Regions from separate parts of the Mesorhizobium sp. M4A.F.Ca.ET.020.02.1.1 genome, predicted to be linked through region 3. Evidence: predicted binding sites of a transcription regulator. Region 3 holds the regulator's gene; each other region holds the start of a gene.
The links. The regulator LexA, encoded in region 3, represses DNA repair genes until DNA is damaged. The targets are predictions, from matches to a motif close to TGTTCNNNNTGTGTTCNG.
Positions count from the first base shown of each region.

Region 1: EN742_RS16835 (DNA recombination protein RmuC) is a predicted target of LexA. The motif match lies at 923-940, and genes of this name have one in related genera.
Region 2: ssb (single-stranded DNA-binding protein) is a predicted target of LexA. The motif match lies at 6,482-6,499, and genes of this name have one in related genera.

Region 1 is NZ_RZOI01000247.1:2,261-7,090, forward strand. It holds gene EN742_RS16825 (plasmid stabilization protein) at 1-273, opposite strand, end outside; gene def (peptide deformylase) at 339-869, opposite strand; gene EN742_RS16835 (DNA recombination protein RmuC) at 973-2,220, shown strand; gene EN742_RS16840 (GFA family protein) at 2,228-2,632, opposite strand; gene EN742_RS16845 (cation diffusion facilitator family transporter) at 2,697-3,662, opposite strand; gene EN742_RS38160 (hypothetical protein) at 3,699-4,064, shown strand; gene sugE (quaternary ammonium compound efflux SMR transporter SugE) at 4,293-4,607, shown strand; gene EN742_RS16860 (DUF6481 family protein) at 4,681-4,830, opposite strand, start outside.
Region 2 is NZ_RZOI01000036.1:7,961-16,900, reverse strand. It holds gene uvrA (excinuclease ABC subunit UvrA) at 1-2,552, opposite strand, end outside; gene EN742_RS04745 (PhzF family phenazine biosynthesis protein) at 3,330-4,118, shown strand; gene EN742_RS04740 (hypothetical protein) at 4,181-4,465, opposite strand; gene EN742_RS04735 (ATP-dependent Clp protease proteolytic subunit) at 4,534-5,139, opposite strand; gene EN742_RS04730 (SRPBCC domain-containing protein) at 5,164-5,646, opposite strand; gene EN742_RS04725 (metalloregulator ArsR/SmtB family transcription factor) at 5,643-5,957, opposite strand; gene EN742_RS04720 (cupin domain-containing protein) at 6,001-6,390, opposite strand; gene ssb (single-stranded DNA-binding protein) at 6,600-7,124, shown strand; gene EN742_RS04710 (DUF2306 domain-containing protein) at 7,157-7,555, shown strand; gene EN742_RS04705 (OsmC family protein) at 7,586-8,011, shown strand; gene EN742_RS04700 (MarC family protein) at 8,029-8,658, opposite strand; gene EN742_RS04695 (VOC family protein) at 8,753-8,940, opposite strand, start outside.
Region 3 is NZ_RZOI01000164.1:6,721-9,598, reverse strand. It holds partial or broken gene EN742_RS13210 (ComEC/Rec2 family competence protein) at 1-1,129, shown strand, start outside; gene lexA (transcriptional repressor LexA) at 1,123-1,857, opposite strand; gene EN742_RS13200 (molybdopterin molybdotransferase MoeA) at 1,974-2,878, opposite strand, start outside.

The DNA.
Region 1 (4,830 bases), on a different contig from region 3:
ATCCTCTGGCGGGCGGCCGAAGTCTCGTTTCCGCTCCGCTTCGATTTCATCCATGGTTTCGACAAATTCGTCGCTGGCTTCGGCGTCGAACACCGAGCGAATGGAATCCCACGCCGAAAGACCGGGCGCCGACCGGGCTTCCTTCTCAGCGATGATGCCCTTGCGCAGGAGATCGATGGCCTTGCCCGACAGGCTTTGGCCGCCGATGCGGGCCGCCTGCTCGATTTCACGTTTCAAAGGTTCGGGAATACCCCTGATCAGCATGTCACCCATCAGCGTGCCTCAGATTGATATCAATGATATCAATATCTGCACCCAGACTCAAGAAACGGTACCCCCTAGCCCACCAGCTTGCCCGGCGCCTTGTCCCTGGCGAGCTTCCTGAATTTCTTCACGACCATGTCGCGCTTCAGCTTCGAGATGTGGTCGATGAACAGCACGCCGTTGAGATGGTCGATCTCATGCTGCAGGCAGGTCGCCATCAACCCTTCGGCCTGCATCTCCTGCAGCTTGCCGTCGCGGTCGAGATACTTCACCCGCACCGCGGCGGGACGCTCGACCTCGGCATAGTAATCCGGAATCGACAGGCAGCCTTCCTCATAGACGGAACGCTGGTCGGAGCTTTCGAGGATTTCCGGATTGATGAAGACATGTGGCGCCGGCGTCTCGTCCTCCTTGGCAAGGTCGATGACCAGCATGCGCAGCGGCTCGCCGATCTGGATGGCCGCCAGGCCGATGCCCGGCGCGTCATACATGGTGTCCAGCATGTCGCCAGCCAGCTTGCGCAAGGGCGCGTCGACGCGCTCGACCGGTTTGGACACCTGGCGCAGGACGGGATCAGGTAGAATGACAAGTGGCTTGATCGACATGGCGTCTCACCTAAGACGTCATGCGAAAAGCGTCAACCGGGGCAGCTTTGACCTGTTCACGTTTTGATCTGTGCCGGGGGGCCGAATCATCTATGCTGCCCTTATGAACGACCTGAGCTCCATCCTTTCCGAACCCGTGGCCCGGCTCGGCGCCAGCACGCTCACGCTCGGCCATATGCTGGCCTTCGGCGCGATCCTGTTCCTCGGCCTCTTCGTTGCGCTGGTCATCGCGCTGTGGCGCTCGGCCAAGGCACGCACGATCGCCGCGGCGGAGGCCGCCGACCATGCACGCGACGCCGAGGCGCGGATGGCTGGCATCCTGCAGGCCCAGGCCGAGATGCAGGGGCGCATGGGTGCTATCGCCGAAGTGTTCGGGGCGCGGCAGGCCGAGCTCACCCAGTCGATCGGCCAGCGTCTCGACGCCATGACCGGCCGCATCGGCCAGACCATGACCGAGCAGACCAAATCGACGCATGAGAGCCTGGCCAAGCTGCAGGAACGGCTGGCGGTGATCGATACCGCGCAAGGCAACATCCAGTCGCTCGCCGGCCAGGTCGTGCAGCTGCAGGCGATCCTCTCCAACAAGCAGACGCGCGGCGCCTTCGGCCAGTCGCGCATGGAGACGATCGTCGCCGATGGCCTGCCGCATGGTGCCTATGAATTCCAGGCGACCTTGTCGAACGGCAGCCGGCCGGACTGCCTGGTGCGTATGCCGAACGGCGCACCGTCGCTCGCCATCGACGCCAAATTCCCGCTGGAGGCCTGGAACGCCATCCGCGCCGCCGAAGGCGCGGAGATGCAGAAGACCGCGGCGCAGGCCTTCCGGCGCGATATCGAGGTGCATATCCGCGATATCGCCGACAAATACCTGCTCCAGGGCGAAACGCAGGACACCGCCTTCATGTTCGTGCCCTCGGAATCGGTATTCGCCGAGATTCACGAGAATTTCGAGGCGGTGGTGCAGAAGGCGCACCGGGCCCGCGTCGTCATCGTCTCGCCGTCGCTGTTGATGCTGTCGATCCAGGTCATCCAGGCAATCCTGAAGGATGCCCGCATGCGCGAGCAGGCGCATCTGATCCAGGGCGAGGTGATCCGGCTGATGGAGGATGTGGGGCGTGTCGACGAGCGGGTACGCCGGCTGCAGACGCATTTTACCCAGTCGGCCAAGGACATCGACGACATTCTGGTCTCGACGTCTAAAGTGACCAAGCGCGGCCAGAAGATCGAGGCGCTGGAGTTTGGCGAAGGCGAAGCGGAGGCGCCGCGCGGCGGCAGGGTCGAGGCCGGCGCCAGAGTGGCGGATTCCAAGACCGGCCAGTTGAGGCTGAGGGTTGTCGAGGACGGCGACTGAGGCGGCGCTACTGCTCCTCGATGGTCGTCATGCCCTGGAATTCCGGCAACCATTGCAGTGCGGAGCGGTGCCAGACCTGCTTTCTCGGAATCAGTTCCTCGCGCTGACGCGACGTACCGGCCCTGATGCCATAAATCTTCGGCCCATCGCCGACCGAGGTCGCATAGAGATGGGAGCCGCAGTCGCCGCAAAAGCCCTGCGCGCGCTTGGCGCCAGAGGATCCGGTCTTGATGTAGACCTTCGGCGAGCCGCTGGTGATCCGATAGTTGCTTTCCGGGGCTGGAACCGTCACGCGGAAGGCTGTGCCAGTCAATTGCTGGCAGTCCGTGCAGTGGCAGATCGAGGTCTTTTCGGGGTCGACCTCGGCTTCGTAGGTGATGGCGCCGCAATGGCACCCGCCGTCGATTTTCATCCTAGCTTCTCCCTGGATAGTCTTGGAGATTCTAGCGCGGCAACCGGACCATGCAATGACTTGGCTAAATCGGCTGGTCGCCGGACGCGGCGTCGATCAGCTTGCGGCGTTGCTCCCACGTTCCGGTCGTCTGCGGCTTGACGAACAGCCGCGTGATCTCCGGCATCTCGGTTTTCAGCCGCGCCTCCAGCCGCTCGACGCAGACTTCGATCTCGGGCGCCGTCAGATGGTCCTCGAACTCGACGCTCAGGCCGGCGACGATCTCTTGCGGTCCCATATGGACGGTGACAACGCCGTTCGCCCGCCGCACCGCTGGATCCTGCTGCACGATGGCCAGCACCCTCTTCTGCACCTCCGGCAATGCCGGCTCGCCTATGAGCAAGCCCTTGCTCTCGCGCGCCAGGAAGATCGCGGTCGAGCCGAGGATCAGCGCGATGCCGATCGAGGCGGCGCCGTCGAGCTCGGGCATGGCAAAGACTTCCGCCGCCAATATGCCGGCAAAGGCGACGACCAGGCCGAGCAGCGCCGCGCTGTCCTCGAACAGCACCGTATAGACGCTTGGATCCTTGCTGAGCCGCACCGCCTCGAACCAGCCCAGCCTGCCCTTCTCACGGCGGAACGCCATCAGCGCCACATACCAGGAACTGCCCTCGAACAGGAAGGAAAGGCCGAGCACGACATAGTTGACCATGACATTGGCGACCGGCTCCGGCGCCATGATGTGCACCACGCCTTCGTAGAACGACACGCCGGCGCCAAGCGCGAAGACGAGGAGGGCGACGATGAAGCTCCAGAAATAGAGCTCGCGGCCATGGCCGAGCGGATGGCTGCGATCGGGCGGGCGGGCGGCGCGATGCATGCCGTAGAGCAGCAGCCCGCCATTGCCGGTGTCGACCAGCGAATGCACGCCTTCCGAAAGCATCGCCGAACTGCCGGTGAAGGCCGCGGCGGCGAATTTGGTCAACGCGATCGCCAGATTACCGGCAAGCGCCGCGTAGATGACCTTTTTCGATCCGCCATGCCCAGCCATGCCGCGCTGTCCCGGTTGACGCCTGGAGCTTAATGCATGTGGCCCAAAACTGCGCAGCGGTTTTGGGGAGAGCATCAAGACAAAGACTTAAAGCGCGACGCCCGATTCCGTTTCGTCGTGGTGCGCATTAACGCTCGGCCGTCGAAGGTCCACAGGCGATTCACCGGCGAAAACCGGTTGACAGCGGCTAGGCCGCCACGCGCGTCCGACAATGTCCTCTTGCAGTCCGGCTTTTCTCTTGTTTCACTTCATCGCCCACAATCGGAGGAACGAATCATGGCTAAAGGTGCGATGAAGGCGGGCAAGGAAGCCCGTAAGCCGAAGAAGGACGCGAAGAAGCCCGCCGCGGCCCCGGCCCTTAAGGCGCCGCCGGTGAAGGCGACGCGGCTCAAGGACAAATAGGCCTCGGCTGATCCGTCACGGCGCGGATTTACAACCGGCGGCATGGATCATGCTGCCGGTGTTTTGTTGATTGGGCCGAGGACTGCCTATATCAGTGTGGCGAGGACGACCTCGCTTCTCTCCCAAAACCCGGCCGGGACGACCCGTGCTCCCAGTGCTGCTCCGCGCGTCGGCACAGTTGGACCGCAACGCGCCTTGTGGGCAGCACGCAGCGAATGGAGCGTCCCGATGTCGTGGATTTACCTGTTTTTCGCCGGCCTGTTCGAGATCGGCTGGGCGATCGGCCTGAAATACACTGACGGTTTCTCTAAGCTGGTGCCGACGGTGCTGACCGTCGCCTCGATGATCGTCAGCCTCGGCCTGCTCGGCCTGGCGCTGAAGGCGCTGCCCGTCGGCACCGCCTATGCGGTGTGGACCGGCATCGGCACCGTCGGCACCGCGCTGCTCGGCATCTGGCTGCTCGGCGAGCCGGCGACCGTGGTTCGGCTCGCCTGCATCGGCCTCATCGTCTGCGGCATCGTCGGCTTGAAGCTGGTGGCCTGACGTTTGCCGCACGGCAAACGCGTTCGGGGCCGCCCTTGGCGACCCTGAACCTGCTCTTCGAACGAAACCGCTGTTAGCGGGCCGAGAAGCCCGGAGGCGTCCGGCCGACACGCGCCTTGCGCGCGGCATAGCGCGCATCGCGCTTGGCCTTGCGTTCGGCCTCGTCGGCGAGCAAGCGGGAAATGCGCTCGTTCTCTTCGGCTTCCCGGATCTTGGCCTCCGC
Region 2 (8,940 bases), on a different contig from region 3:
AGCGTCGTCGCCTGCTGGCCGATATGGATGTAGCCGAGGCCGACCTGCTTCAGCGTCTCCAGCTTGTCGCGGACGCTGGGCACCGCAGCGAAGAAGTCGACGCCTTCCTCGACCGTCATGTCGAGCACGTCGGCGATCGACTTGCCCTTGAACAGCACGTCGAGCGTCTCGCGGTTGTAGCGCTTGCCGTGGCAAACGTCGCAGGTGACGTAGACGTCGGGCAGGAAGTGCATCTCGATCTTGATGACGCCGTCGCCCTGGCAGGCCTCGCAGCGGCCACCCTTGACGTTGAACGAGAAGCGGCCCGGCTGATAGCCGCGCGCCTTGGCTTCCGGCAGGCCCGCGAACCAGTCGCGAATCGGCGTGAAGGCGCCGGTATAGGTGGCGGGGTTGCTGCGCGGGGTCCGTCCAATAGGCGACTGGTCGATGTCGATGACCTTGTCGAGGAACTCCAGCCCCTCGATGCGGTCATGCTCGGCCGGATGTTCACGCGAGCCCATAATGCGGCGCGAGGCCGCCTTGAACAGCGTCTCGATCAGGAAGGTCGACTTGCCGCCGCCCGACACGCCGGTGACCGCGGTGAAGGTGCCGAGCGGGATTTCCGCCGTCACGTTCTTCAGATTGTTGCCGCGCGCGCCGACGACCTTGATGCGCCGGTTCTTCTTCGCTTCGCGGCGCACGGCCGGCGTCGCCACTTCGAGTTCGCCGGACAAATATTTGCCGGTGATCGAGGCCGGCGTCGCCATGATCTGCTGCGGCGAGCCCTGCGCGATGATCTCGCCGCCATGGATGCCGGCGGCCGGGCCGATATCGACGACATAGTCGGCATGCAGGATGGCGTCCTCATCATGCTCGACGACGATCACCGTGTTGCCGATGTCGCGCAGGTGCTTCAGCGTGTCGAGCAGGCGTGCATTGTCGCGCTGGTGGAGGCCGATCGACGGCTCGTCCAGCACATAAAGTACGCCGGTGAGGCCCGAGCCGATCTGCGACGCGAGCCGGATGCGCTGGCTCTCGCCGCCCGACAGCGTGCCGGAATTGCGCGAAAGCGTCAGATAGTCGAGGCCGACATCGTTGAGGAAGCGCAGCCGCTCGCGGATTTCCTTGAGCACCCGCACCGCAATCTCGTTCTGCTTGTCGTTGAGCTGCGCCGGCAATTCGGTGAACCACTGGTCGGCCTTGCGGATCGACTGCTCGGTGACCTCGCCGATGTGTTTTCCCGCGATCTTCACCGCCAGCGCCTCGGGCTTCAGCCGATAACCATTGCAGGCGGGGCAGGGGGTGGCCGACATGAAGCGCTCGATCTCCTCGCGCATCCAGGCGGATTCGGTCTCCTTCCAGCGCCGATCGAGATTGGGGATGACGCCCTCGAAGGTCTTGGTCGTCTTGTAAGAGCGCAGGCCGTCATCATACTGGAAGGTGATCTCGCGCTCGCCGGTGCCGTGCAGGATCGCCTCCCGCGCCTCGGCGGAAAGATCCTTGAACTTGTCGCCGAGCTTGAAGCCATAGGCCTTGCCCAGCGCTTCCAGCGTCTGCGCGTAATAGGGCGAGGTCGACTTCGCCCACGGGCTGACTGCGCCGTCGCGCAGTGAAAGGTTCTCGTCGGGCACGACCAGATTGGCATCGATGGCGCGCTGGCTGCCGAGACCGTCGCAGGTCGGGCAGGCGCCGAACGGATTGTTGAAGGAAAACAGCCGCGGTTCGATCTCCGGAATGGTGAAACCTGACACCGGACAGGCGAATTTTTCCGAGAACAGGATGCGCTCATGCGTCTCGTTCTTCGACTTGTTGACCGAATCCTCACCGGTCAGGCTGGCGTCGAGCGGCCTGTCGGCGAATTCGGCCACCGCCAGGCCCTCGGCGAGCTTAAGCGCCGTCTCCATGGAATCGGCAAGTCGCGTCGCCAGGTCGCCGCGCACGACAATGCGGTCGACGACCACATCGATATCGTGCTTGTACTTCTTGTCCAGCGCCGGCACGTCGGCAATCTCGTAGAAGACACCGTCGACCTTGACGCGCTGAAACCCTTTCTTCTGCAGCTCCAGGAGTTCCTTGCGATACTCGCCCTTGCGGCCGCGCACGATCGGCGCCAGCAGGAACAGGCGCGTGCCTTCCTCAAGCGCCAGCACGCGGTCGACCATTTGGCTGACCGTCTGGCTTTCGATCGGCAGGCCGGTGGCCGGCGAATAGGGAACGCCGACGCGCGCGAACAGAAGCCGCATGTAGTCGTAGATCTCGGTGACGGTGCCGACCGTCGAGCGCGGGTTCTTCGAAGTTGTCTTCTGCTCGATGGAGATGGCGGGAGACAGCCCGTCGATCTGGTCGACATCCGGCTTCTGCATCATCTCCAGGAATTGGCGGGCATAGGCCGAGAGGCTCTCGACATAGCGGCGCTGGCCCTCGGCATAGATCGTGTCGAAGGCGAGCGACGACTTGCCGGAGCCTGACAGGCCGGTCATGACGATCAGGCTGTCGCGCGGCAGATCGAGATCGACATTCTTCAGATTGTGTTCGCGCGCCCCGCGAATGGAAAGGTATTTATGGTCGGCCATCGCCGGTCGCCGCCTCAGGTCTGGAATTTGCTGGAGTGGCGGGGTTTCCCGGCCATCCCCTATGTAGGTAGTTTTCCCGCCACGTCGAGAGACGCCACAACTCTCAACAGAAGCGTTTAACCGTCTTTCGCGCGGGCGGGCAAGCGGAAAGAACAAAGGCCGAACACGCTCCTGACAAAGCGGTGTGGAAATCCCGCCTCGACCTGACCTGGACGTAACCTCCCGGTGATCACATTTTCCGTTAATCGGCTTTTCAACGGTTGACGTCTCCGACTCACGGGAGCAGTGTCCGGGGGTCAACGGAGCCGGCTGTCTTTCGATGGCCTCGCCACCCAAAGGTGGCCTGCGAGACGCCGCAGGCTTTGCGATTTGCGCTTCGGACGACAATTGTCGCAACGGACCCAGGAGCGGAGCATGACGCCACCGGACAGTCCCTTGAGGCTCCACACGATGATGGAGCCACGGCGGGCATAAGTGCCAGGGCTTGGCGTGAGCGCTGCCCGACAAACCGTGACTTGCCGATTCCCAACAATCAGAGACCATAGTCGGATCGTCGGCTGAACGCCGCGGAGCATCCGAAATCAAACGCCGGCAGAACACTCCCGGCAAAAGTTGGATTTCAGATCCATGAAAGCCCCGTCAGACTGTAGAAGCAGCGGCGGGGCTTAAATTTGCGCCAGCGATGGCACTCGGTGCCGATGGCGCACCCGTCCTACGTCAACGTCGACCGATACATGGCGCGATTGGTGGGCCGTGAGTTCAATCCATCTCAATCCCATGCGTACACCCATCTTCCAGCTCGATGCCTTCGCTCACCGGCGATTTGCCGGCAATCCCGCCGCGGTCATGCCGATGGGCAGCTTCCCGGACGACGCGGTGATGCAGGCCATAGCCGCCGAAAACAATCTGGCGGAGACCGCGTTTCTCGTTCGCGAGGGGAGCGACTATCGGCTTCGATGGTTCACGCCCGTCACGGAAGTGCCGCTTTGTGGACACGCGACGCTTGCGAGCGCGGCGGTCGTGATGGAGCGGCTCGAGCCGGGTCGTCAGTCGGTCGTGTTTCATTCGAAGAGCGGGCCGCTCGTGGTTACGCGTGTGAATGCGGGCTACGTGTTGAACTTTCCGGCGCGCCCGTCGGAGAAAGCCGCGGCGGTCCCGCCGGGGTTCGCGCATGCCCTCGGCGTCGAACCTGTTGAAGTCTGGGTGAACGCGTTCAACTACATGGCGGTGCTCGACAGCGCGAGCACTGTGCGCTCACTTACGCCAGACATGGCGGCGATTGCTCGTCTGGACCGACCCGGTGTCATCGTGACGGCAGCAGGTGATGAAGCGTACGACTGCGTCAGCCGGTACTTCGCTCCAGCGAAAGGAGTTCCTGAGGATCCGGTGACCGGCGCCGCGCACTGCATGCTGGTGCCCTATTGGGCTCCGCGCCTCGGCAAGACAGAGTTGCGTGCGTATCAGGCATCGAAGCGAGGCGGGGAGATCACGTGCCGCGCGGTTGGCGAGCGTGTCGAGCTCGAAGGGCAGTGCGTGTTTTATCTCGAAGGCGAAGCGGAGATCTGATTTCAGCGGCTGGCGGCGCTCGCATTCCACGACGCGGCGGCAGCGCCGACGTTCAAAGCACCTTAATGGCTCGGCGGCCTGATCCCACCCGTCGCCATGTCGATGGTTATGCTGCCGGAAATCCTGACATCGGTATCGCCGATCTTGAACTGGCCGTTGCCGCTGGCGGGCAGCGCGTCCTCGGGCTCGGGCTGCGGGGCGGGCTTGGCGATGCGATAGTCGCTGCTCACGCCGGGCAGAGCAGCCTTCTGTGTCGAACTGTCATCGGCGAAGGCGGCGCCCGCCAACATGCTCGCGGTCGCGAGGGCGACGATGCGCAGGAGTCTGGACGAACGCTTGCTGGTCATCGCCGGACTATATTGGCGGCGCAGAAGCGATGCCAGACCGCACGCGATCACTTTGCCGCGTGCCGGCCTCATGCCGCCTTCTTGCGGGTGTCGTAGACATGGTCGACAAGACCCCAGGCCTTGGCCTCCTCGGCGGTCATGAAATAGTCGCGGTCGAGCGTGCGCTCGACCTCCTCGTAGGTGCGGCCGCAATGATGAGCATAGAGCTCGGTCATGCGCCGCTTGGTGCGCATGATGCCTTCGGCGTGACGTTGGATATCGGACGCCTGGCCCTGGAAGCCGCCGAGCGGCTGGTGCAGCACAATGCTGGCGTTGGGCAGTGCGATGCGCCGGCCAGGCGTACCGGCCATCAGCAGGAAGGACGCCATCGAGGCGGCAAAGCCCATGCACACGGTCGACACCGGGCAGGAGATGTACTGCATGGTGTCATAGATGGCGAAACCGCTGGTCACCACGCCGCCCGGCGAGTTGATGTAGAGCGATATCTCCTTGTCGGGATGGTCGGATTCCAGCGACAGAAGCTGGGCGCAGACCAGCGCCGACACACCGTCGTTGATCTCTCCGTTGATGAAGATGATGCGTTCGCGCAGCAGCCGCGAGAAGATGTCGAAGGCGCGTTCGCCGCGGCTCGAGTGTTCGATCACCATCGGCACCAGATTGGCAAGACCGCTCATTTCGTCTCTCCCTTGGTTCCTTGCTCAGGCCGCGCGCCGCAACTGCGGCGCATTCGCCGCGATCGCCCGTTTCGTGCCGCCCGCGCCAAAGGCGTGCCGGCAACCGGCACCGGCCATGGCGACGGCGGGCATGCGCGCAAAGCCCTCATGGACGATGCGCAGGTGCGTGCCGCCGGAAACCGTCGGGTCGAGCGTGAAGGTGACGATGCTGTCCAATCGGCCGTCGAGCGGCACTTGCCGTCCGCCATTGCCTTTGCTTGGCCGCTCGCGCCAGGAATAGCGCAGCAGCCTGCCGGGCTCGGCTTCGAGGATTTCGCACTCGATCGGCGCCTCTGGCCCGTCAAAGGCGAAACGGCTGCCCACTTCGGGAGTGATGTCGTTCGGCATCATCCAGGCCGCCAGCAATTCCGCTTCGGTCAGCGCGCGCCAGACTTTTTCAGGCGGATCGGTAAGCTCGCATTCGAAGTTGAGCGACGCATCGGCAGGAGGACGTTCGGTTGCCGTCATTGGTCCATTCCCTTCAAAACTGTCTTCAGTTTCTCGATGCGTTCCGGCCAGAACGCGCGGTAGCGCTCGATCCAACCGAGCAGCGGCTCAAGCCCTTCCGGCGCTGCGCGGTAATAGGCATTGCGGCCGGCGCGCCGCTCGACCACCAGGCCTGCGCCGCGCAGCACCGCCAGATGCTGCGACACCGCCGGCTGCGACACCGTCATGCCGATGCGCAGCTCCGACACGGTCATCTCGCTGGCGACCAGCCGCTCGTAGACGGCGCGCCGTGTCGGGTCGGCCAGCGCGCGGAAAATCTCTGCCTCAATCATGGCAGAAGCATAAGTCGATACTTATTGATTTGGCAAGCGCTGTTTACGAACCTTGCGGAAGCCAGCGCCTCACCAGCCCGGCCGCTCCATCGAAGGTGGCCTCGAAGATCGGCGACGCCAACACCGCGTGGATGTGAAGCGGTTCGTCGCCGACGTTGCGGAAGCCATGTTTCCTGTGCGCGGGGACGATGAGAGACTGGCCTGACGTCAGGACGCTGTGCTGGTCATCGATCCACACCTCGGCCATCCCGGCGACGACCGTGAGCACCTCCTCGACCGAATGCCAATGGGTCGGGGCGCCGACCGTGGGCTCGACCCATTGTTCGAATATGCAGAGTTGCGCCGCGCCGTTGCTGGCCGATACCAGCATGCGTGTCTCGACGCCCGCCCGCCATTGCTCGCGCTGCTGGTCCCCATGTGCGATCGACTTCACCTGGCACCCCATCCGTTCCCGATCACGTGGAAATTCCGGGCCGGAACACTACATGCTGCTGACAACCATTGACAGCGCATCGCCCACATCATAGAACGAAAAGAGAACAAAAACCTTGTGGGAAAAGCCAGTCACGACGGGCGGCGATTGCCCGCAAGCTGTAAGGTGCGGCGTCAAAAATTTGTTTCGGATGAGCGCGGAGAAGTACGATGGCGGGTAGCATCAACAAGGTCATTCTGGTCGGCAATCTCGGGGCGGACCCGGAAATCCGCCGCCTGAACTCGGGTGAGCCGGTCGTCAACATCCGCATCGCCACCTCGGAAAGCTGGCGCGACAAGAATTCCGGCGAGCGCAAGGAAAAGACCGAGTGGCACAACGTCGTCATCTTCAACGACCAGATCGCCAAGGTGGCCGAGCAGTATCTGAAGAAGGGCATGAAGGTCTATGTCGAGGGCCAGTTGCAGACGCGCAAATGGCAGGACCAGACCGGCAATGACCGCTACACGACCGAGGTCGTGCTGCAGAAATTCCGTGGTGAGTTGCAGATGCTCGACGCGCGCGGCGAGGGCGGCGGTCAGGTCGGCAGCTATGCCGGTGGCGGCAACAGCAGCCGCGGCTCGGATTTCGGCCAGTCCGGCACGAACGACAGCTTCAGCCGCGGCGGCGGCGGTGGCGGCTCCAGGGGTGGCGGCGGCGGTGCGTCGCGCGAACTCGACGACGAGATCCCGTTCTGAGCGCCCCACGTAACCGGCATTGAGGAGGGGAGATGTCGCTCGGACCATTGCTATCCGCGCCCCCTCCCATTCCGTGGCATGCATTCGCGGCCCTTGCCGCCCTGGCGATTGGCGGCGCGCAGCTGGCGCTTCCGCAAGGCACGCCGAGCCACCGCGTGATGGGCTATGCCTGGGCGGCGCTGATGCTTGTCATCGCCGTCTCGAGTTTCTGGATCCAGCAGATCCGCCTGATCGGCCCGTTCAGTCCGATCCATCTGCTGTCGATCCTGGTGCTGGTCACCGCGCCGCTGGCGGTGTGGTATGCGCACACCCATCGCGTCGCCGCGCATCGCGGCGCCATGATCAAGCTCTATGTCTTCGCCTTGATCGGCGCCGGCATCTTCACGCTGCTGCCTGGCCGGATCATGCATACGGTCGTGTTCGGTCAATAGGCTGGCCAAGGCCTCGCAAGGAAAAATGCCGTGAAAGCACGCGTCAAATGGGTCGAGGAACGCACCTTCGTCGGTGAGTCCGGCAGCGGCCACAAGGTTGTCCTCGGAACAGCGTCCGGCCCGGAGGGCAAAACGCCGGGGCCGAGCCCGATGGAGCTCGTGCTGATCGGCACCGGCGGCTGTTCGGCCTACGACGTCGTCCACATCCTCGAAAAAGGCCGCGAGGCGATCGAGGATTGCGTCGTCGAGCTCGACGCCGACCGGGCAGAGAAGGAGCCCAGGGTCTTCACCCGCATCCACATGCATTTCATCGTCAAGGGCCGCGGGCTCTCGCATGAAAAGGTGAAGCGCGCGATCGACCTCTCGATCGAAAAGTACTGCTCGGCGACCGCGATGATGGCCAAGACGGCGACGGTCACGCATGATTTCGAGGTCGTCGATACCGCCGCGAAATAAGGCAGCAGGGGTCCCGCTTAGGCAGCCATTAGTGCCCTGACGCCGTCCGCAACGAACTGTACGGCGAGCGCCGCCAGGATGACGCCGAGCAGCCGCGTCAGGATCGAGCGGCCGGTCTGGCCGAGGATGCGGTCGATGCGCTCCGCCAGCACGAACACCAGATAGGTGATGGCGAGGCAGACGAAGATGATGCCAACCAGCGCCGCCTGCGCCGCGAAACCGTCGAAGTGTCCCGACAGCAGCACCGTCGCCGAAATCGCGCCCGGGCCGGCGATCAGCGGGATCGCCAGCGGGAAGGCGGCGATATTGTGGATCATGTCCTTGGTGATGGCGACGTCGCCGATCTTCTCCTTGCGGTCCTGCCGGCGCTCGAACACCATTTCGAAGGCGATGAAGAAGAGCAGGAAACCGCCGGCGACGCGGAAGGCCGGCAGCGTGATGCCGAACACCGACAGGATCGAGGCGCCGGCAACCGCGAACAGCGCCATCACCAGGAAGCCGATCACCGAGGCCCGCACCGAAACTTGCTGGCGCTCCTCGCGGTTCATGCCGCGCGTCACAGCGAGGAAAAGCGGCGCCAGCCCGGGCGGGTCGATGGTCACCAGTATGGTGACGAAGGCATTGAACAGGCTGTCGAAGCTCGGCATCGCTGGTCCCCTCCCGCCGGGCGAAGCCCAAGCTCGTCAATTGGTAGAGCAAAGCGGGAGCGGTGGGAACAGGAAGGGAGGGGATTTCAGCCGGCTATTCAGCTTTGCCGCAGTAAGCCTCGAGCCGGTACCCGTCAGGGTCTATGACGAAGGCGGCATAGTAGTTTTCACCATAAGCGGCGCGCAAGCCAGGCGGGCCATTGTCCCTGCCGCCCTCACGCAACGCGGCCGCGTGGAAGGCATCGACGCTCTTTCGCGTCGGCGCGGCGAAGCAGAAATGCA
Region 3 (2,878 bases):
CTTCCAGATGTCCTTCGCCGCCACGGCTGCCCTGGTCGGCGCCTATGCCGGCTGGGCCGACTATCGCGCCGACAGGACGACCACGCCGCCGCCGAAGCGATCGTTCCTTCGCTTTACGTCGCGCAAACTGGTGATGGGGATGGGTGGCCTTGCCATGACCTCGATCATCGCCGGCAGCGCCACGGCGCTCTTCGCCATCTGGCACTTCCAGCGCGTTTCGCCACTCAGCCTGGTCGCCAACCTGGCCGTCATGCCGATCGTTTCGGTGGTCATGTTCCTGGGGGTCGCCAGCGCCCTGACGATGCCGTTCGGCCTCGACTGGCCATTCCTGTATCTGATGGGCAAGGGCCTGACCGCGATGATCGCGATCTCCGGGTGGATTTCCGAACGCTCGCCGGTCGATGCCGTCGGGCTGATCTCCATCCAGTCGGTGCTTTTCGTGACGATAGCGCTGGTCATCGCGACCATGGCCACGACCTGGCTGAGACTTGCGGCGATCCCCTTCGCTCTGGCGGGCCTGCTGACGGTTTCCAATACCCGCACGCCCGATGTGCTGATCTCGGAGGATGCGCATCTGGTGGCGATGCCGATCGGAGGCGGCGAGCTCGCCGTCAACCGGGTGCGGTCGAACGAATTCACCACCGACAATTGGAAACGCGCGCTGGTGGCCGAGACCATCGTCGAGCCGGAGACCTTCGAGACAGGGGATGCACGCTTCGACATCGATCCGCTCGACCTGCCGCCGGGCTCGCCATTTTACTGCAGGGACGGGCTATGCCTTGCCCGACATCCGTCAGGCGCAATCGTGGCGCTCGCGGAAAACCGCAAGACGGCGCGGCCGGCCTGCGCCTTCGCCGACCTGATCGTCATCGACGACGCCACCGCCTACAGTCCCTGCTGGAATTCGCTGGCCCTCGTCGTCACCAAACGTCAGCTCGCCCGCTCCGGCAGTGCCGCTGTCTTCTTCGATCCGCAATCGGCGAGCGCGCAAGCAACAATCCGCTACGCGGTCGAAAAGCCCTACCGGCCATGGCACGAGCAGCGCAAATACTCTCGCGAGGCGAGGGGACTGCCGCCTTACCAGAGACCCGAAAAACCGGTGGTCAAACTGGCGCCGTCGGCTCAGTAGCGCCGGATCAGGCCGACCAGCTTGCCTTGCACCTTGACCCGGTCAGGGCCGAAGATGCGGGTCTCATAGGCAGGGTTGGCAGCTTCGAGCGCGATCGATGCGCCCTTGCGGCGGAAGCGCTTCAGCGTCGCCTCTTCCTCGTCGACCAGCGCCACAACGATCTCGCCGGGGCTCGCCGTGTCGGCGTTGCGGATGATGACCGTATCGCCGTCGAAGATACCGGCCTCGATCATCGAGTCGCCCTTGACCTCCAGCGCATAATGCTCGCCGCCCGAGATCATGTCCGGGGGCACCGAGATCGAATGCGTCTGGTGCTGGATGGCGTCGATCGGCACGCCGGCGGCGATGCGGCCCATTACCGGGATCGACACCGCCGACACAGCGTCGTCGTCATTGCTGGGGGTACGCGACGGCGACGCCGGTTTGATTTGCCGACCGAGATTGCCCTGTCCCAGGCTTCCCTGGATGACGCTCGGCGAAAACTTCTTCGCCGCATTGAGACCGGGCGCGATCGAGTCAGGCAGGCGCAGCACTTCCAGAGCACGCGCCCGGTTCGGCAGCCGGCGAATGAAGCCGCGCTCTTCCAGCGCCGTGATCAGCCGGTGGATGCCCGACTTCGAGGCGAGATCGAGCGCCTCCTTCATCTCGTCGAACGAGGGCGGAATGCCGCTTTCCTTCAGCCGTTCATGGATGAACATCAGGAGTTCATGTTGTTTGCGCGTCAGCATGGCGGCCCCCACGGGTTCTGAAACCAGAATCAGAAAAACAAACCCAGAACAAACACTATCTGTTCCAGTTGTGTTCCGCAACCGTTTAAAGTTTAATGAATGCGTTGACGTTTTGTTCAGCGTAGCATCAGCACGCGGCAAGCGTCGCCTGCGGCTGCAGCCGGGGCGAAGGGCTCCCGCACGACAAGGCCGTTGGCGTCGGCGAGCATGCGCAGCATCGAGGAGTCCTGGATGCCGAAGGGGGTGGCAACCATTGAGCCGGCTTCTTCGCGGACCACGGCGCGCACGTAATCCTGCCTGAGATCATTGGCCTGCATCGCCGTGCCCAGGCGTGCCTCGCGCAGGTCCTGCCGGAAGTCGCGGCCACCGAGTCGCGCCAGCAAGGGCTTCAGGAACAATTTCGAGCAGACCAGGCTGGCGACAGGGTTGCCCGGCAGGCCGATACAGCGCGTGCGCCCCATCCGGCCGAACATCAGCGGCTTGCCCGGGCGCATGGCGATCTTCCAGAAATCGAGCGTCATGCCTTCGCCGGTCAGCACGTCGTGGATCAGATCGTGGTCGCCGACCGAGGCGCCGCCCAGCGTGACGATGACATCGGCCTGCTGCTCGACGGCCTGCCTGACCAGCGCGGCGATCGCTTCCTTGCGGTCGGCGGCGATGCCGAGATCGAGCGCGCGGGCGCCGACCGACTGAGCGGCGGCGGCGACGCCATAGGCGTTGGACGAAATGATCTGGTCGGGACCAAGCTCGCTGCCGGGCGGCAGCAGTTCGTCGCCGGTGGCGATGATGGCGACCAGCGGCCGCTTCACCACGCTCAAACACGGATGGTTGGCGGATGCCGCCAGCGACAGTGCCGCGGGATCAAGCAGGCGGCCCCTTTCGAGCAGCACATCGCCTTGCGCGAAATCGAGTCCGACACGCCGGATGTTGCGTCCTTGCGCCGTCGGCTGGGTTACCTCTACCGTGCCGCCGCCCAGGTCCCTGACATTCTCCTGAATGACGATGGTGTCGGCGCCTTGCG